Regions from separate parts of the Sphingomonas sp. NIC1 genome, predicted to be linked through region 2. Evidence: riboswitches for the same ligand, from Rfam matches in the RefSeq annotation. Region 2 holds a riboswitch; the other holds the start of a gene.

Region 1 (10,722 bases), 980 kb from region 2:
CGGCAGCGCGATCACGTCACGCTGGTGCAGCATCGCCCACAGCGGGAACAGCGGATCGCCGGCACGCAGATGGATGGAATCGAGCAGATTGTGCCCGCACACAATTACCAGCCCCACCGCCAGCAACACCCGGCGCGGCACACCGATCAGCGCCGCGAGCACGATCATGCACACGCCGATACACCACATCACCTGCAGCCAGATCGTCGGACTCGCGACGCCCCAATACAATTCGGATAGATAGAAGACGTCGAGCGCCATCAGCACCAGCCCGCGCTTCACCAGAAACGCCCGCGTCTCCGCCAACGTATGCCGGGTGGCGAACAGATAGGCCGACAGGCCGGTCAGCACGACGAACACCGGCGCACACAGACTCGCCGCCAGCCGACCCAGATACAAAGCGGGCAAGATCACCCGCGCATCGACCGGATCGGGCACGGGAACGTGCAGGAACCATGTTTCGCGTAAGTGATCGAGCAGCATCACCAGCATGACGAAGCCGCGCAGCGCGTCGATCCCCTGCAATCGCAGGCGCGCCGCGGGACGAGCGGCGCGCCGCTCCCCCGTGTCCGCCACCATCGTCGCCGTGGCGGGCAAAGCAGCCGTCATCGTCGCCAGTCTCCGTGGGTTCGCTCGGTGCGCACGACCACGACGATGCGGCGCAACGACCGATGCCCTTTGGTCGATCGCGGCATCCGGCACAAGCCGAATGTTACACTATATCAGCGCCAATACGGTCGAACGGTGCCCCGGATCGTCAGAAGACCGCCGGCATCTCCGCCGACGGCAGGCTCGCGCCCAGCCGCCGCGCGATCGACGGCGCGATCGCGCGCATGTCGACGACGCCCAGGTCCTTGCCTTTGGCGACCCCCGGCCCGGCGACGATCAGCGTCGATCGCATCGCGGGGTCCCAGGGGACGTAGCCGTGCATGCCCTTATAGACGGACGGCTTCGCGATCGGCGCCGCCGGATCGCGCCCCGTCTCCGTGCCCGGCTGCATCGCGACGAGGAAGCTCGCCTCGCCATCCCCGCCCGCCTTGGCGATCGCGCTGCGATCGAGGACGCTGGCGATCTTATACGCCGGATTCGCGGCCATCGCCGCGAGCACGCCGCGCACCTTGGCGAGCAGCGCGGCATCGTCAGGCCGGGCGAGGCGGATCGCCGCCGTGCCGCCCGCAATCCACGGCATCGCCTGCCAGCCCGTCACCTGCCCCTTGGCATCGAGCGTGATGAGCCCCGCATCGATGAACGGTTTGAACAGGTTGATGTCCGTGCTCACCGGCAGGAAGCCATGGTCGGACACGACGACCACCGTCACGTCCGGCATCGCCGCGCGGGCCGCGCGCACCAGCCGCCCGACCAGCGCATCGGTCGCTTCAATCGCCGCCTTCGCCGCCGCCGAATCCGGGCCGTCGTGATGCTCGGTGTGGTCGATGCCGGCCAGGTACACCGTCATGAACTGCGGCTTGTCGGCCAGCAGCGCCTCGGCAAAGGCGACGCGCTGCGCATCGCCCTCCACCGTCTCGTCGATCCCCTGCGGATAGCGGGCGCCAACGCGGCGTTCCAGCCGCGCGACGAGGCCGGGCGTCGCCAGCGCGGTCAGCAGCTTGCGATCGTCCTCGGTGCCGGCCCGCCAGATCTGCGGCAGGTTTTCGTCGATCCCCGTCGCGCCGACCGTCACCGGCCAGTGGACGTTGGCGGTCGACAGGCCCGCGGCATGCGCCGCCTGCCACAGGGTCGGCACCTTCACGTCCGACGTATACCAATACCAGCCGCCCTGGTTCTTCTGTTCGGGATCGAACGTCAGGTTGTTCACCACGCCATGCCGGCCGGGCGACACGCCCGTCACCAGCGTGGTGTGGCTGGGGTAGGTGAGCGTCGGCAGCACGCCCACCACCCCTTGTGCGCTCGCGCCCTCCGCCCGCAGGCCGCTCAATACGGGGAGGTTCATGCCCCGTGCCTTTGCGTCGCTGATATCGCCGGGGCGCAGGCCGTCGAGCGAGATCAGCAGCACCGGCGATGCCGCTGCCGGGCTTGCCAGCAACAGCGCGATGAGGGTCGCAAGCCGCCGCATCAGAAGCCCCGACGCAGCGTGACGAAGAACTGACGCGGCGCGCCCGCCAGCAGCGTCTGATTGTCCCCGCTCGCGGTGAAGCCGTTCGTCCCGATCGTCGAGATGTAATTCTTGTCGGTCAGGTTGGTCACGCTGCCCTCGATCGCGAAGCCATGGAACATACCCGTGCCTTCGCCGAAGCGATAGCCGATGCTGGCATCCACCAACACGCGGCCGGGCACCGACTGGTCGTTCAGATAGGTGAAGTAGCGCTTCGACATATAGTCCGCGCCGGCGCGGGCGAAAACGCTGCCGTCGTCATAGACGATCTCGCCCTTCACCATATGCTCCGGCGTATCCACCACCGTCTTGCCCGCGGTCGCGGTCAGCACGGTGCCCGCGGCATTGCGCACGTCGTTCTGATAGGTCGCGTGGTTGTACGAATAGCTGGCGAACAGCGAGAGCGGCTGGACGACGCGGTAATAGGCCGACACTTCGGCGCCATAGCTGTGGACGCTGCCCGCATTGTTCAGCGTCGGCGGGTTGCCGATGATACCCGCGCCGTTCGAGAAGGTGAGCAGGCGGTTCGAGAAGTCGATGAAATAGCCCGCCGCCGACAGCTGCAAGCCGCCGCTGCGCACACGCGCGCCGCCCTCGACCGTCTTCGAGGTTTCGGGCTTCAGCGTGTTGCGGATGCCGTTGAAGCCATCCTGCGTCGTCGCGAACGGACCGGTCGTCGCCGACGAGACGAAGGCGCGCATATTCTCGGTATAGCTCGCGAACAGTTCCGCGCCGCCGCCCAGGCGATAGACCGCGCCGACCTGCGGCAGGAACCAGTCCTCCGCCTTGATCTTGCCGTTGACCAGCGTGCCGACCAGCAGGTTCGCCTGGTTCTTGACGCGCATGCCCTTCCAGCCGCCGTTCAGCGTCAGGTCGCCGAGCGTCAGCGTGTCCGCCACGAAATATTGCAGCGTCTCGGTGTCGTACTTACCGTTCCACTGCGTGCGATAGGCGTTCGACTGGAAATCGCGGGCGTTCCGATCGGGCGTCGTGTTGCTCATCCCATAGAAGCGGCGCGCCTGGGTGAAGCTGTTGCTTTCGTACCAGCCGCCGAACTCCAGCCGGTTCGCGCCCGTTTCCAGCGTCAGGCGGGTAATGTTGCCGCCCCGATCGATGCCATATTCGGTGGTGCGGAAGCCGAGCGGCGAGGCAAGGTTATAGGCCGCGGTCGATGCGAGCGGCAGCGGCTGGCCATTGCCGCCGAGCGCGCCGGCCGGCGTCGGCGAATAGGGCGTGATCCACGATCCCTGCCCCTTGTTGTGGTGGTAATAGGTCGTCGACACGATCGACAGCGCGTCGGTCAGCTTGCCGTCGAACGTGACGCCCGCCAGCCAGTCGCGCCGCAGGCCCGCCGCGTCATAATAGGCATCGTCGGCCGTGCCGAACCCGCTCGGCAGGGTGAAGCCCGCGCCGGTCCAGGGCGCGACATACCCCACCGACGATCCATTGTTCGCCGCCTGATAGGCCGCCAGCGTCGCCTGATTCTGGTAGACGCGCGCGATTTGCAGCGCGAGCGGGTAGTTGTCCGAGATATTGTCGTTGTTCAGCCCGCGGCGACGGATGATGTCGAGGCTAAGGTCCTGATAGTCGTTTTCGCGACGATCCGAATAATCGACGAAGGCGGTGATGCTGCCACGCGATCCCAGATCCTCCATCAGCTTCGCATTGACCTGATGCTGGCGCTGCGAGCCGAAGCCCTTCCACTTGTCGGTGGTGAGATAGCCGTAGCTGATATAGCCCTTCAGCCCGCCGCCGAGATCACCCGTGTCGAGCCGCGCAAAGCCGCGCCACGTGTTGTTGCTGCCATAGGTGCCGGAACCCACTAGGTCGAACGTGTCCGACGGCTTGCGGCTGACGAATTCGATCGTGCCGCCGAGGTTGCTGGTCGAGGCGGTGCCGAGCGCACCCGCGCCCTGTGCCACGGTGGTGCTGGCGAGGTTTTCCGAAATCACCGCGCGGCTGATGTGCAGGCCGTTGACGTTGCCGTAGCTCATGTCGCCCAGCGGCACGCCGTCGAGCGTGAAGCCCAGCTGGTTCTGGTTGAAGCCGCGCAGCGATATGCGCGTCGACCATTCATAGGCCCCGAAGGCATCGGCCGACTGGAAGTTCACGCCGGGCAGCTTGGCGATCGCCTTCAGCGGCGACGTGCCGGGGGTCAGGCGCTCCATCTCGATCGCCGACACGGTCTGCACCTGACGCGTCCGGCCGAAGCCGAGCACGACGATGTCGCCCGACGGGGCGTCGGCGGCATCCGTGGCGGCGGGCGTTTCGACCTGCGCCGTCGCGGCGGCATCCGCCGACACGGTCTGCGCCGCGGCATTGCCCGCGACGAGCGCCATCGGCGCGGCACACAGAAGCCATTTGCAAGCGATCATGATGTAGGTCCCCTTTGGCCCATTCGGCCTGTCGGGGCGGCATTGGGCGGCGATCGTTACGGCCGTGCTACAATTTGGCACGCCCGTCATGACGCATCAAAGACAGTTCCGTGACACCCCCCGCCCCTGTTCGGGCCCCGTGCCACGGCGTCATCGAACGGCCGCAGACATGTCACCGATCTGTTGTCGCGGTGCAGCAAAACTGCCGCGAAAGCGCTCTACCGCGCCGCTCAGCCGCATACGTCTTTGCGGTCGTGGGGGAAAAACCGAATATGATCCGTCCGTCCGTGTCGCTACTGGCCGTAGCCGTCGCATCCGTCAGTCCCGTCGCCGTCCGTGCGCAGCAGGCGCAGACGGCCCCCGCCCCTGCGGACGACACGGCGGATGCCGCCGGGGAGCCCGCCGCCATCGTCGTCACCGGTGGCCGCACGCGCACCGCGGTGGAGCTGCCCGGCACCGAGATGCAGAAGATCCTGCCCGGCGTCAGCCCGCTCAAAGCGATCCAGACGCTGCCCGGCGTGCTGTACGTCACCGCCGATCCGTGGGGGAACAACGAACAGAACGCGCAGATCTTCATCCATGGCTTTGCCGGCAACCAGCTCGGCTATACGATGGACGGCATCCCGCTCGGCGACCAGAGCTACGGCAATTACAACGGCCTGTCGCCGCAGCGCGCGGTGATTTCGGAAAACGTCGGCCGCGTCGTCGTCGCGACCGGCGCGGGCGATCTTGCCACCGCGTCGAACAGCAATCTGGGCGGCACGGTCGAAACCTATTCATCCAGCCCACTGCCGACGCTCGGCATTCAGGCCGCACAGACCGTCGGCAGCTATGACACGTCGCGCACCTTCGTGCGGATCGACACCGGCACCTTCGGCGGCGGCACCAACAGCGCCTATGTGTCGGGCGTCCGCCAGCGGGCCCGCGCCTGGGACTTCAACGGCATTCAGGGCGGCTGGCAGGCGAACGCCAAGTTCGTCCACGATGACAGCCTCGGCAAGCTGACGCTGTACTTCGACTATAACGACATGACGCAGCCGAACGAGGATTCGACGGTCTTCTTCAAGCCCTCCGCCGGCAAAACCGCCAGCGCGACGCAGCTCTACACGCCGTACACGAAGCCGTTCTTCTACCCGGACTTCAACGGCTATCGCACCAATTACCTCAGCGCGCTCGGCAACTCGCCCGCGGCGGAAGGCGGCAATTACCGCAATTATTACTCGGATGCGCAGCGCACCGATTATCTTGCCTATGGCCGGTACGAGGCCCGCCTCGCCAAAAGCATCACGCTGACCAACACGGCCTATTACCACCACAATGACGGCGTCGGCGTCGTCGCGGGGCCGCTCGGCCAGTCGATCACCACCGCGCAGGCCTATCTCGATCCGGCGTACGCGACCTTGCCCAGCAACTGCCGCTTTACCGCCAATACCAACGGCATCCTCCCGACGACCTGCACTGCGCGCACCGATGCGCAGGCGGCGGCGGCCGGGGCCGCGCTGGTCGCCGCGACGGGCGGGTCGGGCCTGATCACCCGCACCACCGAATATCGCATCGATCGCTGGGGCGTCATCTCCGCGCTCGACCTCGATCTCGGCGCACACAAGATCGAACTGGGCGGCTGGTTCGAACACAACAGCACGACGCAGTGGCGTCGCTGGTATGGCGTCGACGTCAACACGCCGGGCAACAGCACGCCTTACATCCGCCCGCTCTCGGTCGCGCAGCCGTTGTTCACGCAATATCAGGGCGATGCGAAGATCGAACAACTCCAGCTGCACCTGCAGGACAGCTGGCAGGCATTCGACCGGCTGCTGATCCAGGCAGGCTTCAAGACCAGCGCGCAATGGGCGACCGGCCGCTTCCCGGTGCAGCCGGTGGTCGGCTCGCTGTCCGGCCTGACCGGCAACCTGCCGCAGGGGCGGATCGACACGCTGCGCTGGTTCCTGCCCGCGGTCGGCGCGACCTATGACGTCAACGGCCACGAACAGCTCTATGCCAACGCGCAGAAAAACCTGCGGCAATATCAGGCCTATCTGGCGGGCGGCGGCGGCCCGTGGTTCACGGGCAGCCAGGCGGCGTTCAACGCCTTCGCGCAGAGCGGCCGGCCCGAAAGCAGCTGGACCTATGAAGCCGGCCTGCGCAGCAACCGCAGCTTCGGCGGCGGCATCGGCTTCAGCGCGCAGGTCAATTATTATCACGTCGACTTCCAGGACCGGCTGCTGGCGATCTCGACCAACCCCGGCGGCATCGCGGGCGGTGCGATCACCGGCGGCACCTCGATCCTGGTCAACGTCGGCAACGTGAAGACCGACGGTGTCGACGCCGCCTTCACGCTGCGCTTCGGCCGCGTCCTGTCGCTGTACAATGCCACGTCGTACAATCTGTCGAAGTACAAGCGCGACTACACTTCGACCGCCAGCGGCATCGGCGCGGCAACGGACACCTGCATCGGCGGCTATCTGGTCGCCGGCGGCATCGTGCCGACCTGCGGCAAGCAGCTGCCCGGCATCCCCAAATGGATGAACAAGTCGGTCGCCACCCTCTCGCTCGATCCGGTCGAGGTACAGGTGATCGGCGATTATGTCGGCGCGCGCTACGCGACGTTCAGCAACGATGCGAAGGTGCCCTCCTACTTCCTTACCTCGCTGCGCGTCGCGGCGCGGGTGCCGGAGGGCGTCATCCCGCTGCGCAAGGCGGAGCTGGCGCTCAACGTCACCAACCTGTTCGACAAGAAGGGCATTTCGACCCTCGGCGTCGGATCGGCGACGAATAATTACTCGGGCTTTCCGATCCCGCCGCGCCAGTGGTTCCTGACGCTGTCGGCCGCCTATTGAGGCGACCCCCCAGCCAAAAACACGCCGTCCTCAGCAGCGCCGATGCACCCCATCGGCGCTGCTTTTGTATGGGTGGCATGCCTCATCAACCCGACATAACGATATAAAGATATCTTTATATCGTGCTTGACAAATGCCGCGGGATCCTGCCTAAGACGCCTGTCGAGGTTCCCCATCCCAGGCATGGCGGTGGGGCTAAGACGGGAAGCCGGTGATGCCCCCTGCGGGCAAAATCCGGCGCTGCCCCCGCAACTGTAAGCGGCGAGCGGCGGTTCCATTTCGTGTCACTGGGCGCTGCACCCGCGCCCGGGAAGGCCGGAACCACCGCATTGACCCGTGAGCCAGGAGACCTGCCTCCGACGCCATAACGTTCCTCGGACGGGGGTTCCTCCGGTGGATCGCGCTTGACGCGGACGGTCCACGGCGCACGCCATCCGGGCCTCGCTCACGCCATGCGCGCTCTTCCATGCCCCTGTTCGTCAACAGCAGGTGAGTCATGACGAATAGCGGCTTTACGTTCACCATAAGCAGCATCCCGTTCGACGAGGACTATCGCCCCGCCGACACCACGCGCATCACCACCAATTTCGCCAATCTGGCACGCGGGGAAAGCCGCCGGGACAATCTGCGCAACACGCTGGTGATGATCGACCGGCGCTTCAATTCGCTGATGCATTGGGACAATCCGACGGGTGACCGCTACACCGTGGCGCTCGACATCGTGTCGGCCGCGCTGCGCATCGGCCCCGACGCGCAGGATGAGGCGTTTCCGCTGATCGAAATCCTGCACACCCGCGTCACCGACACGCGTAGCGGCGCGTGCATCGCCGGCATGGTCGGCAACAATTTCTCGTCCTACATCCGCGATTACGACTTCAGCGTCGTGCTGCCCGATCACCTGCGCCAGTCGGGAAATAAGGGTGCGCCCGCCCAGTTCGGCGACCTGCACGGCAATCTGTTCAAGCATTTCCTGTCGTCGGACGCCTATCGCGAGCAATTCGACAAGCCGCCCGTCATCTGCCTCAGCGTGTCCAGCAAGCAGGTCTATCACCGGACGACCAACGTCCACCCCATCCTGGGGGTGGAATATGCGGCCGACAGGCGTTCGCCCACCGATCTGTACTTTGCAAAGATGGGGATGACGGCGCGCTACTTCATGCCGCCACACAGCGTCGCGCCGCTCGCCTTCTACCATATCGGCGATCTGGTCGACGGCTATACCAACCTCGAACTCGCCAGCACGATCAGCGTGATGGAGACCTTCCAGAAAATCTATCGCCCCGAAATCTACAACGCCAATTCGGCGGCCGCGGCCCGCTATCAGCCCAGCCTGGACGAACAGGATTATTCGCTGACCCGCATCGTCTACGATCGCGAAGAGCGCAGCCGCCTCGCCGTCGAGCAGGGCCGATTTGCCGAAGCCCATCTCATCAAACCGCATGGCCCCGCGCTGCAGCGCTGGTCCGCGACCTGCGGCCTGTGATCGCCCCGAACGCGAAGGTATCCTGATCATGACGACACTCTTGCCGACGACCACCGCGGGCAGCCTGCCCAAACCCGCCTGGCTCGCCCAACCCGAAACGCTCTGGTCGCCGTGGCGGCTGGAGGGCGACGACCTGATCACGGGCAAGCAGGACGCGCTGCGCCTCGCGGTCGACGACCAGCGGCAGGCGGGGATCGACATCGTCGGCGACGGCGAACAGACGCGCCAGCATTTCGTCACCACGTTCATCGAACACTTGGACGGCGTCGATTTCGAACAGCGCGAGACGGTGCGCATCCGCAACCGCTATGACGCCAGCGTACCGACCGTCGTCGGTGCGGTGTCGCGCCCCGCGCCGGTCTTCGTCGACGATGCGCGCTTCCTGCGCGCGCAGACCTGCCAGCCGATCAAATGGACGCTGCCCGGGCCGATGACGATGATCGACACGCTCTACGACGCCCATTATCGCAGCCGCGAAAAGCTGGCGTGGGAATTCGCCTGCATCCTCAATGAGGAAGCCCGCGAGCTGGAAGCGGTCGGCGTCGATATCATCCAGTTCGACGAGCCTGCGTTCAACGTCTTCTTCGACGAAGCGAACGACTGGGGCATCGCCACGCTGGAACGCGCCGCACAGGGGCTGAAGGCGAAAACCGCCGTCCACATCTGCTATGGCTACGGCATCAAGGCGAACACCGATTGGAAGAAGACGCTCGGGTCCGAATGGCGGCAATATGAGCAGACCTTCCCCAATCTGCAGGCCTCGACGATCGATATCGTCTCATTGGAATGCCAGAATTCGCGCGTGCCCATGGACCTGATCGAGCTCATCCGCGGCAAGACGGTGATGGTCGGCGCGATCGATGTCGCGACGGATCGCGTGGAAACACCCGAAGAGGTCGCGGACACGCTGCGCAACGCGCTGCGCTTCGTCGATGCGGACAAGCTCTACCCCGCCACCAATTGCGGCATGGCCCCCCTCTCGCGCAGCGTCGCCCAGGGCAAGCTGCACGCGCTGGCGGCAGGCGCCGCGATCGTCCGCGCGGAAGTGTCGGCCTGATCCTCCGGCACCGGGCTGACGGCGTCCGTCAGCCCAGTCCCTGCGACATCGCCCATTGCCGGAACAGCTCCGGCCACGCCGCCGCCGGCTTGCCGGCCGCGCGGCGAAGGCCGAAGCCGTGGCCGCCTTTCGCAAACAAATGGGTTTCCACGGAGACGCCCGCCGCCTTCAGCGCCGCGCGCATCGCCAGCGTGTTGTCGACGGCCACCGCGTCGTCGTCTTCGGCATGGACCAGGAAACAGGGCGGCGTATCGCGACGGACGTTCGCGGCCGGACTGTGCGCCGCCTCCAGTGCGGGCGAGGGATCGGGCCCGAGCAGGCGCGCCCGCGACCCCGCATGCGCGAGCGGCGGCGTCATCGACTGGACAGCGTAAAGGAGCGCGGCGAGGTCGGGCCGTGCGGACAGCCGGTCGGCCGCATCGACCGGCGCGTAGGTCGATCGGGCGAAGCGCGTCGCCAGGTCGCCGCACACGTGACCGCCCGCCGAAAAGCCCATCGCCGCGACGCGATCCGGGCGGATGCCATAGGAATCGGCCCGCGCGCGGATCAGGCGCATCGCGCGCTGCGCATCGGACAGCGCGACATCGGGTCCTGCGGCCCACCCCTCGCCCGGCAGGCGATAGAACAGGACGAAGACCGTATAGCCTCGCTCCGCCAGCCAGCGGCCGATCTCATAGCCTTCCTTGTCGACGACGACCCAGCGATAGCCGCCGCCGGGCATCACCAGCACCGCGCTGCCATTCGGCACCCGGGGCCGGAAGACGACGAGCCGCGGCCGGGTGATGCCATGGACCGCACGGTCGCGGACCGCCGGATCCGTGCTGCGCTCGTCGATCACCTCTTTGGGCGGCGTCGCG
Region 2 (10,722 bases):
GCTGCGCGCGCAGCCGGGCGAGCGGCTTCAACCCCAGCCGCAGCTGCACCAAGGTCGCCGTCGCGAGCAGTCCGGCGAGGATCGCCAGCGCGGCGAGCAACGGCACCAGCGCCTCGCGCAGCGGTCGTGCGATCACCCCGCGCGGTGCGGCGGCGAACAGCGTCACCGGGCCGCTACGCGTCGTCAGCACCAGCCGTCGCGCATGCAGGCGCGCGCCGCTGGCATCGGTGCCGTCCACGCCCTGCGGCCCCGCATCCGGTAGCGGCGCCGCGCCCGGTGGTGGCGGACCGGGCGGTCCCGGCAGGCGCGGGCCGGGTCGTGCCGCATCGGGCCGGGGCACGAACCGGTCGGTCGAGCCGATGGCACCACCCGGTGCCTCGATCCGCCACAACCAGTCGCGCCCCGCGTCCAGCGCCCCCTGCCGCTGCGCCAGCGCCGCGCGATCGACCCGGCCGTCGCCATCGACGACGCTCGCCATCAGCGCGATTTCGGCATCCAGCCGCCGGTCGATGCCTTCGGTGACGACGCGCTCCAGCACGCCCGCGATCGCCCAGCCGGCGATGCCCAGCGCCGCCAGGATCGCCACCGCCGACAGCAGCAGCATCCGCCCCTGCAACGATCGCGGCATCATGATCCGGCACCCCCGCACGTCAGCCGATACCCGCGCCCGCGGATCGTCTCGATCCGGTCGGCGCCGATCTTGCGACGCAGCCGGCCAACGATCACCTCCAGGCTGTTCGAATCGACATCGGCGTCACCTTCGTAGACGCGCTCCAGCAGGTCGAGCCGCTCGATCACCGCCTCCTTGCGCAGCATGAGGGCCGACAGCACGCGCCATTCGAACGCGGTCAGCTTCAGCGGCAGGCCGTCGAGCTCGAAATGCCCGATCTGCGTATCGAACGACAAGGGCCCGCAGGTCAGCACCGGCTGCGCGTGCCCCGCAGCGCGACGGACCAGCGCGCGCAGCCGCATCATCAGCTCTTCGACGCGGAATGGCTTCACCAAATAATCGTCGGCGCCCGCCTTGAACCCCGCCACCTTGTCCGACCAGCCGTCGCGCGCGGTCAGGATCAGTACCGGCAGCGCGCGCCCCGCCGCCCGCCATTCGCGCAGCACCGTGATGCCGTCCTTGCCGGACAGGCCCAGATCCAGGACGGCCGCGTCATAGGCCTCGGTCTCGCCCAGGTGCGCCGCGTCGATGCCGTCGGCGATCAGGTCGACCGCGCAATGCTCTGCCCGCAGCGCGCGCGCAATCGCCGGGCCCAGTTCGTCGTCGTCCTCGACCAGCAATATCCGCATGACACCCGTCACCTATGGCCCCTGCCTAAACCGAAACTGAACCGCATGGTTCAGCGGGCGTCGGCTGCGAATCGGTAGAACCCCCTCATCGACCCCCAAGGAGACGACAGATGGGTAGGTTCACGAAGCGTATGAAGGAAAAACTGACGCTGGAGCATCGCCAATGGGCGGCGCTGGGCGCAGTGGTGGTGCTCGCTGCAAGCGCTGGCGGCGCCGGCGCGATGGCAATGACGCGGCCGTCGATCGAAATGGCGCCGACCGTCGCCACGCCGATCGCCAAGCTCGCCTCGAGCAGCGGCATCGTCACGGTGAAGGGCCGCGTCGCCGAGGTGTTCGGCAACCGCATCGTCGTGCAGGACGGCAGCGGTCGCGCGATGATCGACGCCGGACCCGATGGCGCGAGCAACCTCACCACCGGCGCGCCGGTGATGGTGCAGGGCCGCTACGACCAGGGCCAGTTGCGGGCACAATTCCTCGTCGGCCCGAATGGTGCGGTCGAGGCGGTCGGCCCGGCGCATCCGCCGCACGGCCCCGGCGTGCCGCCCCCGCCTCCGGGTGCCGGCACTGCCGGTCCTCCGCCGCCCCCGCCGGGTGCCGGCCCCGCCGGTGCGCCCCCGCCGCCGCCGCCCGGCGCTGGCCCTGCCGGAGCGGGTCCGACCGGCGCACCGCCGCCGCCGCCCCCTGCCGGCGCGAACGGTGTCGCCCCGCCGCCGCCGCCGGGTGCAGCGGGCGCTCCGCCGGCCGCCGGCGCCCCGGTGCCGCCGCCCGCAGGCGCCCGTCCGCCGGCCCCCGCGGCAGGCGCCCCTACCGCGCCGCCGCCCGCCGCTCCGGCGCGCTGATCTGACGAGCCGGCTGCCCTGATGGGTGGCCGGCTTTTCCTATGGTCACGCAAAGACGCAAAGACGCGAAGACGCGACGATGGCGCGTTCCAGGCTACGCTCGACCCTGCCCATCGGATCATGACGGAAACGGCCGCGCGTGCGGCAGGCACGCCCCCTTCGCGTCTTAGCGTCTTCGCGTGACCAAACCGCCGCCACGCGAACCCCAGGCGGCTCTACCCCGCGGCGACCGCCGCATCGTCCAGCGCCGCCGCGCGGATCAGCGCCTCGCGGCTTGCCAACCGGCCCGCATATTCCTCGAACGCCGTGCGCTTGGGCAGCGACCCGAATTGCAGCCCCCATATCACCTGCGCCCCGACATAGACGTCCGCCGCGGTGAACCGATCGCCGGCGATGTACGGATGTGCCGCGACCGCGCGCTCCAGCACGTCGACCATGCGATCGTAATTGCCGTATCCCGCCATCCGCTGCTGCTCCGCGGTCGGCGCGACGCCCATCGATCGGTTGGTGATCGCCTGCTCCGCCGGCCCCGCGGCGAAGAACAGCCAGCGGTAGTAATCCGCGCGCTCGTCGTCGGTCGGTGCCAGCCCGGCGTCCGGAAAGGCGTCGGCGCAATAGGCGCAGATCGCCGCGCCTTCGGTCACCACATGGCCGCGATGAACGATCGCGGGCACCTTGGCCATCGGGTTGATCGACAGATACGGTTCGGCCTTCATCGTCGTCGCATAATCGAGCAGCACGACGTCATAAGGCGCGCCGGTTTCCTCGAGCATCCAGCGCGCGATCCGGCCGCGCGACATCGGGTTGGTGTAGAGCGTCAGATCGGCGGGCATCGGGCGTTCCTTCAGAGCTGCTTGCAGAACAGGTCGAGCATCCGGCCCCAGGCGCGTTCGGCCTGCGGCTGGTTGTAGACCTTGCTGTCGATGACGCACCAGCCGTGCATCGCGTCGGCATAGACCTGGATCTCCGCCGGGCGCTTCGCCGCGGCGAAGGCGTCGCGCAGCACGGTCTTGTCGTTGGGGCTGCGGGCATCGTCGTTGCTGGCGATCGCGATCAGATAGCCGCCGGCGAGCTTCGGGATCAGCCGGTGCGGGCTGTCCGCCGCCTCGCTGACGAGGCCGGCGCCATGGAAGGATGCGCCCGCATGCACGCGGTTCGGCACCGCGGCGGCGGTGCGCAGCACCATCGGCCCGCCCATGCAATAGCCCGCGCTACCGATGGGCCGCTTGGTGTCGACCTCCTTCTGCTTGTCGAGGAAGGTGACGAAGGTCGTCCCGTCGCGCGTCACCGCGTCCGCGGTCAGCGCCGCACGCCACGGCATGATCTTGTCGCGCACCGCGGGCTGGTCGAACGATTCGCCGGGCTGGACGATCGGCGACTTGGTCGACCGGTAGAATTGATTGACGACCAGCACCGCATAGCCTTCGCCCGCCAACCGGTCCGCCATCTGCCGGAACGCAGGCCGCAGCCCCATGATGTCCGGCCACATCAGCACGCCCGGATGCTTGCCGCTGGCCGGCGCGGTGAAATAGGCGTCGCATTGCCCGTCGGGCGTCGTGATCGTGACGTCGCGGCCCTTCACGGGTTTGGCGTCGGCCGAGGTCGGCAGCAGCGCCGCCATGCCCACCGCACCGGCAGACGCGCCCAATTGGCGGCGGGTGAGATGGGTGGCGTTATCGGCTTCGGTGATCTCGTCGCACATGCGGCCTCTCCTGATGTTGTGGGGAGGCTAATCGAGTGCGGGCCGTGGCTCCAGCCGGAAAAGCGTGTGGCCAAAGACCTTTGCCCCGCCCACCACCGCCGTCATTCCCGCGCAGGCGGGAATCCAGACGCGCTACCGTTCCGATTCCATCGCGGACGTCAGAGGTTCTGGATCCCCGCCTCAGCGGGGATGACGGTGGTGGGGCGGCCGACGATCGCCCCCACCCACCCCGTCACCCCGGACTTGTTCCGGGGTCCACCGGGCCGCAAGGGGATGGCAGGATCCTCAAACCAACCCCCTCGCCGCAGAGTGGACCCCGGACCAAGTCCGGGGTGACGGAAGGGGAGCAACCCTTAACGCGGGCTCGCCTCACGCTTGCCGTCTAGCCGCCGCGCGATGCCCCACGGATTGGCGTCGTCCAGCGCCTTCGGCAGCAGCGCCGGTGCCAAATTCTGGAAACACACCGGCCGCAGATAGCGCGCGATGGCGAGCGTACCGACCGACGTCGTGCGCCCGTCGCTCGTCGCCGGGAAGGGGCCGCCATGCACCATCGCCGGCGCGACCTCGACACCCGTCGGCCAGCCATTGGCGAGGATGCGACCCACGCGGCGCGCGATCACCGGCACGAGCCGCACGGCATCGGCCTCGTCGGCGGCGTCCATCTGCAGCGTCGCGGTCAACTGGCCTTCCAGTCCGGCGATGACGCGCGCGATCTCCGCCATGTCGCGGCAGCGCACGACGACCGACGACGATCCGAATACCTCATGGCTCAGCGCGTGGTCGGCCAGGAACGCCTCGGCCGTCGTGTCGAAGATCGCGCCGACCGCCTGGTTGACGCCATCGCCCACCTTGCCGCGCGCGACGGTCTTCACCGCATCATGGCCGGCAAGCGCATCGACGCCCTGTTCGAAGCTCGCATGGATGCCCGGCGTCAGCATCGTCGCCGGTGCCGCGTCGGTCATCGCCGCCGCGGCAGAGGCGATGAACGCATCGAGATCGGGGCCGTCGATCGCCAGCACCAGACCGGGGTTGGTGCAGAACTGGCCCGCGCCCATCGTCAGCGACGCGACGAATTCCTTGCCCAGCGCCTCGCCCCGTGCGGCGAGCGCGGCGGGGAACAGCACGACCGGGTTGATGCTCGACATTTCGGCATAGACCGGGATCGGTTCCTCACGCTCGGCGGCGATGCGGACCAGCGCGAGGCCCCCGCCACGCGATCCGGTGAAGCCCACCGCCTGGATACGCGGATCGCGCACCAGCGCAGCCCCCAGTTCGTTCGTTTCGCCGGGCAGGTAGGAGAAGACTCCCGCGGGCAGGCCACTGTCCTTCACCGCTTGGGCGATCGCCCGCGCGACCAGTTCGCCGGTGCCCGGGTGCGCCGGATGGCCCTTCACCACCACCGGGCAGCCCGCAGCGAGCGCCGAGGCGGTGTCGCCGCCCGCGACCGAGAAGGCGAGCGGGAAATTCGATGCGCCGAACACCGCGACCGGCCCGATCGCGACATTGACGCGACGCAGGTCGGGGCGCGGCAGCGGCGCACGGTCCGGCATCGCCGGATCGATCGTCGCGTCGAGGAAATCACCTTGGCGCACCACGCCCGCGAACAGCTTCAGCTGGCCGACGGTCCGCCCGCGCTCGCCCTCCAGCCGCATGCGCGGCAGGCCGCTTTCCGCCATCGCGCGCACGATCAGGTCATCGCCGAGTCCCACGATGTTGTCGGCGATCCGCTCGAGGAACGCGGCGCGCGTCTCGGGATCGGTCGCGGCAAAGGCGGGGAAGGCGGCATCGGCCAGCGCACACGCCTCCGCCACTGCATCGGCACCCGCCGACGAGAAATCGGGGGTCAGCGTCTCGCCGGTCGCAGGGTTGACCGCGGTGAAACGGGTCTCGGCCTGGCGAGTGTCGCCGCCGATCAGCAGGGCGCCGTCGATCATGGATGTGCCTCGTATCGAAGATAATGTCTGACTAATTGTAGGGCGGCACGACGCTGCGGACAATGACCGATTGTTCGGGAGTCGCTACCCATTCCCCACCACCCGTTCGTGCTGAGCGTGTCGAAGCACGGGTTGCCAAATGCGCGCCGTCTCCTGTGGCAACGCGCCCTTCGACAGGCTCAGGGCGAACGGGGGTGGTGTGAATGGGCAGCGTTTACAAAAACGCCCGCCCGCCCGTCACGGGGATCGTCGCGCCCGTGATATAGCTCGATTCATCGCTCGCCAGCAGCACATAGGCGGGCGCCAGCTCCGCCGGTTGCGCAGCGCGGCCGAGCGGCGTGTTCTCGCCGAACGTCTTCACCGCTTCCGGCGGCATCGTCGACGGGATCAGCGGCGTCCACACCGGCCCCGGCGCGACGGCGTTCACGCGGATCTTCCGCTCCGCGAGCATCTGCCCCAGGCCGGAGGTGAAATTGTAGATCGCGCCCTTCGTCGTCGCATAGGCGAGCAATTGCTGGTTGGGGTCCTGCGCGTTGATCGATGTCGTGTTGATGATCGATGCGCCTTCGCCCATGTGCGCGACCGCGGCCTTCGACAGATAGAACATGGCATGGATGTTGGTGGCGAAGGTCAGCTGCCATTCCTCGTCGGCGATATCTTCCAGCGTCTCGAAGCTGCGCTGGTGCGCGGCATTGTTGACCAGCACGTCGATCCGGCCGAGCGCCTCCACCGCCTTGGCGATCACGGTGCGGCACTGGTCGGGCTGCGACAGGTCGCCCGCGACCAGCACCGCCTGCTGGCCCTCCGCCTCGACCAGCGCCTTGGTCGCCTCGGCGTCGTCATGTTCGTCGAGATAGGCGATCAGCACGTCGGCGCCCTCGCGCGCAAAGGCCAGGGCGACCGCGCGGCCGATGCCGCTGTCGCCGCCGGTGACGATCGTCTTCTTGCCGGCAAGGCGCCCTGAGCCCTTGTAGCTCGATTCGCCATGGTCGGGGCGCGGGTCCATCGCCTCGGTACGGCCGGGGATCGCCTGCTGCTGTTCGGGATAGGGCGGGGTGGGGTAATCGGTCATGGGGCACTCCTTCGCTCCGGCCAACCGATCGCGTGCTTACCCGTTCCGGCACATCAACCTGGATCAATGAAGTCGCCCCGATACCAACACCGACACTGACACCGACACCGACACCGCGGCGGCGCGGCATTGACGCCTCGGCCCGTCTGACCGTAAGGGCCGGGCCGTGAAAGGTCCCCGGAGACGGGGTCAAAAGGGAAGCCGGGATGCGCAACGGGAGGCGCGGATCCGGCGCTGCCCCCGCAACTGTGACCGGCGAGCCGGTCCCCATCAAGCCACTGGTGCCCCATCGGGATGCTGGGAAGGCGGGGACACAGGCTACGACCCGGAAGCCAGGAGACCTGCCTTTCGCCGTCGATCCTTCGCGCGGACGGGGTGTACCGGGCGGACGAGGGAACCCCCTCGATGCGAGCGACATCCGCCGTGCGCGAATGGTCGCGCGCGGTCAAAAAGGCCGCCGCGCGCGATCCGTCGCGTGCGGTCATAAGGGGTGTGCCCAATGACTGTTCGCCTATCTGTGTCCGTTGTCCGTCCGTCGCTGTTGACGCTAGGCCTGCTGCTCGCCGCGCCCGCCGCCGCGCAAATCGCGCCGACCGCCGATCCTGCCAACAGCGACGACATCGTCGTCACCGCGACCCGCGTCGCCCAGCCTGCGGCCGAAGTCGGCCAGGCCGTGACCGTCATCACCCGCGACGAGATTGATCGCCGCCAGACCGTGTCGGTCGCCGATCTGCTGTCGACCACCCCCGGTGTCACCGTGACGCGCAACGGCAGCCTGGGCGGCTTCACTGGCGTGCGCCTGCGCGGCGCCGAGGCGGAACAGACGTTGGTCGTGATCGACGGCGTGCGCGTCAACGATCCCTCGTCGCCCGGCGGCGGCTTCGATTTCGCCAATCTGCTGTCGGCCAGCGTCCAGCGCATCGAAGTGCTGCGCGGCCCCAATTCGGTCCCCTGGGGCAGCCAGGCGATCGGCGGCGTCGTCAACGTCATCACCGAAGAACCGACCGAGCGGCTGAAGGCGCGTGCCAGCGCCGAATATGGCTATGCCGACAGCCTTTACGCGCAAGGCGGCATCTCGGGTCGCAGCGGCGCGATCTCCGGCGCGCTGACCGGCGGCTATCTGCGCAGCGACGGCATCTCGGCCGCGGCCAACGGCACCGAGCGTGACGGCTATCGCCAATATGGCGCGACCGGCCGCCTGGGCGTCGACTTCACCGACGGCATCGGCCTCGACCTGCGCGGCTATTGGGCCGACAGCAAGACGCAGACCGACGGCTATCCTGCGCCGAACTACATCCTCGCCGACGACCCCAGCTTCTCGACCGCGAACGAACTGTACGGCTATGCCGGCCTGCACGCCAATTTTGGCACGTTCCGCAACCGCGTCGCCTTCACCATCGCCGACATCAATCGCGACACCTATGCCAAGCCCGGCGCCACGCCGTCGCCGTTCCGCGGCCGCTCGGAACGCTACGAATATCAGGGCGATTACCAGCCGATCGATCAGGTCCGCATCGTCGCCGGCGTCGAACATGAAGACAGCCGCTACCGCGATTCGAGCCTGCGCCGCTCAGTCGGCATCACCAGCGTCTATGGCGAAGCGATCGTGAAGCCGTTCGACGCGCTGACCCTGACCGGCGGCGTCCGCAACGACGACCATGAGACGTTCGGCAACCACACCACCTTCGGCGCCGACGCTGCGCTGGCGCTGCGCACCGGTACGACGCTGCGGGCGAGCTATGGCGAAGGTTTCAAGGCGCCGACCCTTTACCAGCTCTACAGCCCGTACGGGAACACGCGCCTCGATCCGGAAACCGCGCGCAACTGGGATGCCGGCATCGAACAGGCGCTGCTCGACGGCCGCGCCCGCGTCTCGGCGACCTACTTCAACCGCGACACGCGAAACCAGATCAGCTTCCGCGGCTGCTCGGGCGCCGAGCAGACCACCACCGGCTCGATCTGCGTCAACCGCCCGTTCGGCGTCTATGACAACATCCAGCGCACCCATGCCGAGGGCGTGGAGTTCGCGATCGGCCTGCGTCCGGTCGATGCGCTGACCGTCTCGGCCAATGTGTCGTACATCGATGCCGAAAACCGCACGCCCGGCACCGCCTTCCGCACCGATCTGCTGCGCCGGCCCAAGGAAACCGCGGCGTTCGTCGTCGACTATCGCCTGCCGTTCGGCCTGGGTATCGGTGGCACCGTGCAGATCGTCGGCGACAGCTTCGACAGTGACAGCTACGGCAGCCGCGTGCGTGTCGACGGCTATGCGCTGGCCAGCGTCCGCGCCGAACTGCCGATCGGGGATCGCCTGTCGATCTACGGCCGCATCGATAACGTCACCGACGCGCGCTACCAGACGGTCGCCGAATACGGCACCTACGGCCGCGCGGCCTATGGCGGCGTCCGCGTGAAGCTGGACTGATGCGGATGCCCTCACCCTACACCGGTGTTGCCGGCTCTTCCCTCTCCCGATGGGAGAGGGAGGGAGGCGCGCAGCGCCGGACGGGTGAGGGTCGTCGCCTCCTATCGTCTGTGCTTACCTTCCTTCCGTCATTCCCGCGAAGGCGGAAATCCAGACCCGCTACCGTCTCGCAAGCGCCGCAAGGCCAGCCAGTCTGGATCCCCGCCTGCGCGGGGATGACGGAGTGGGTGGGACGGGTCGCCGCGCTGATATTCACTGGCGGCACTGCGCCGTGGCGGGGGTTCGCCGATCGGGTGCGCAACCGCGTGCCTCCCATTCCCCGTCACCCCGGACTCGTTCCGGGGTCCACTCTGCGGCTAGGGCGACGGCAAGAGGCTCAGGCCACCCCCTCGCGGCCCGGTGGACCCCGGACCAAGTCCGGGGTGACGGCGGGAGTGTGGCTCGCGCTCACCCTGGCCCTCACCGCCTGCGGCCCCGCCCCCCGGCAGGGCGGGATTGTCTCCACCAACCCCTGCGCCGACGCGATCCTCGCGCAGATCGCGCCCGATCGCCTCGCCGCGATCAGCCATTATTCGCACGATCCGGCCGCGACCTCGATGCCGCTCGCCCTCGCGCGCCGCTACCCCGCGACTGCCGGCACCGCCGAAGAGGTGATCGCGCGCCACCCCGATCTCGTCGTCACCGACACCTTCGCCCCCGCCGCGACGCGTGCCGCCTATGACCGCGCCGGGCTGAAGGTGCTCACCCTCGATTCCCCCGCCACGATCGCCGCCAGCGAGGCGCAGGTGATGCAGATCGCCACTGCCGCCGGCGTTCCTGCGCGCGGCGCGGCGATGGTCCGCGCGATGCAGAGCGCGATCCCGCCCGCGACCGGCGCGAAGCCCGCCGCATTGCTCTATATCTCGGGCGACCTCGCCAATGGCGGCGGCACGCTGCTCGACGACCTGATGACCCGCGCCGGCCTGCGCAACGCCGCCGCCGATTACGGCCTCGCCTTCACCGGTACGCTGCCGATCGAAACCATCGTCGCGCATCCACCCGCGCTGATCCTCAGCGACGGCGACGGCCGCACGGCCGAGTTGCGCCGCCGCATCCTCGCCCGCAGCGGCGCGCATGTCGCGGAGGTGCGCTTTCCCCGACACCTGATGAATTGCGGCGGCCCCACGATCGTCCCCGCGCTGCGCCGCCTGTCCGCGATCCGCGCGCAGGTGCTGTCATGAGCCGCGGGCTCCGCCTCACAGGCCTTGCCGCGCTCGTCGTCGCCGGCTTCGCGCTGTCGCTGGTCGCCGGCAAGCAGTGGCTGCCCTGGGGCAGCGACGCCGCCACCGCCATCTTCCTCGAACTGCGCCTGCCACGTGCACTGCTCGGTCTGCTGCTCGGCGCGATGCTCGGCGTGTCGGGGGCGGTGCTGCAGGGCTTCCTGCGCAACCCGCTCGCCGACCCCGCCGTCA

What was found. Region 2 has a riboswitch for cobalamin ahead of A7E77_RS09090 (TonB-dependent receptor plug domain-containing protein). Riboswitches for the same ligand answer to the same signal wherever they lie in the genome.
Region 1: another riboswitch for cobalamin. It lies ahead of A7E77_RS04395 (putative oxygenase MesX); the one in region 2 lies ahead of A7E77_RS09090 (TonB-dependent receptor plug domain-containing protein).

Annotation. Positions count from the first base shown of each region.
Region 1 covers NZ_CP015521.1:904,858-915,579, forward strand. Annotated here, with positions in the region: gene A7E77_RS04375 (DUF1624 domain-containing protein) at 1-609, opposite strand, end outside; gene A7E77_RS04380 (alkaline phosphatase family protein) at 758-2,074, opposite strand; gene A7E77_RS04385 (TonB-dependent receptor domain-containing protein) at 2,074-4,488, opposite strand; gene A7E77_RS04390 (TonB-dependent receptor) at 4,761-7,325, shown strand; cobalamin riboswitch at 7,474-7,698, shown strand; gene A7E77_RS04395 (putative oxygenase MesX) at 7,822-8,808, shown strand; gene A7E77_RS04400 (methionine synthase) at 8,837-9,865, shown strand; gene A7E77_RS04405 (alpha/beta hydrolase) at 9,894-10,722, opposite strand, start outside.
Region 2 covers NZ_CP015521.1:1,884,236-1,894,957, forward strand. Annotated here, with positions in the region: gene A7E77_RS09055 (ATP-binding protein) at 1-631, opposite strand, end outside; gene A7E77_RS09060 (response regulator transcription factor) at 628-1,299, opposite strand; gene A7E77_RS18465 (hypothetical protein) at 1,410-2,138, shown strand; gene A7E77_RS09070 (glutathione S-transferase family protein) at 2,354-2,971, opposite strand; gene A7E77_RS09075 (dienelactone hydrolase family protein) at 2,983-3,840, opposite strand; gene A7E77_RS09080 (aldehyde dehydrogenase (NADP(+))) at 4,194-5,774, opposite strand; gene A7E77_RS09085 (glucose 1-dehydrogenase) at 5,989-6,846, opposite strand; cobalamin riboswitch at 7,001-7,210, shown strand; gene A7E77_RS09090 (TonB-dependent receptor plug domain-containing protein) at 7,346-9,271, shown strand; gene A7E77_RS09095 (ABC transporter substrate-binding protein) at 9,694-10,491, shown strand; gene A7E77_RS09100 (FecCD family ABC transporter permease) at 10,488-10,722, shown strand, end outside.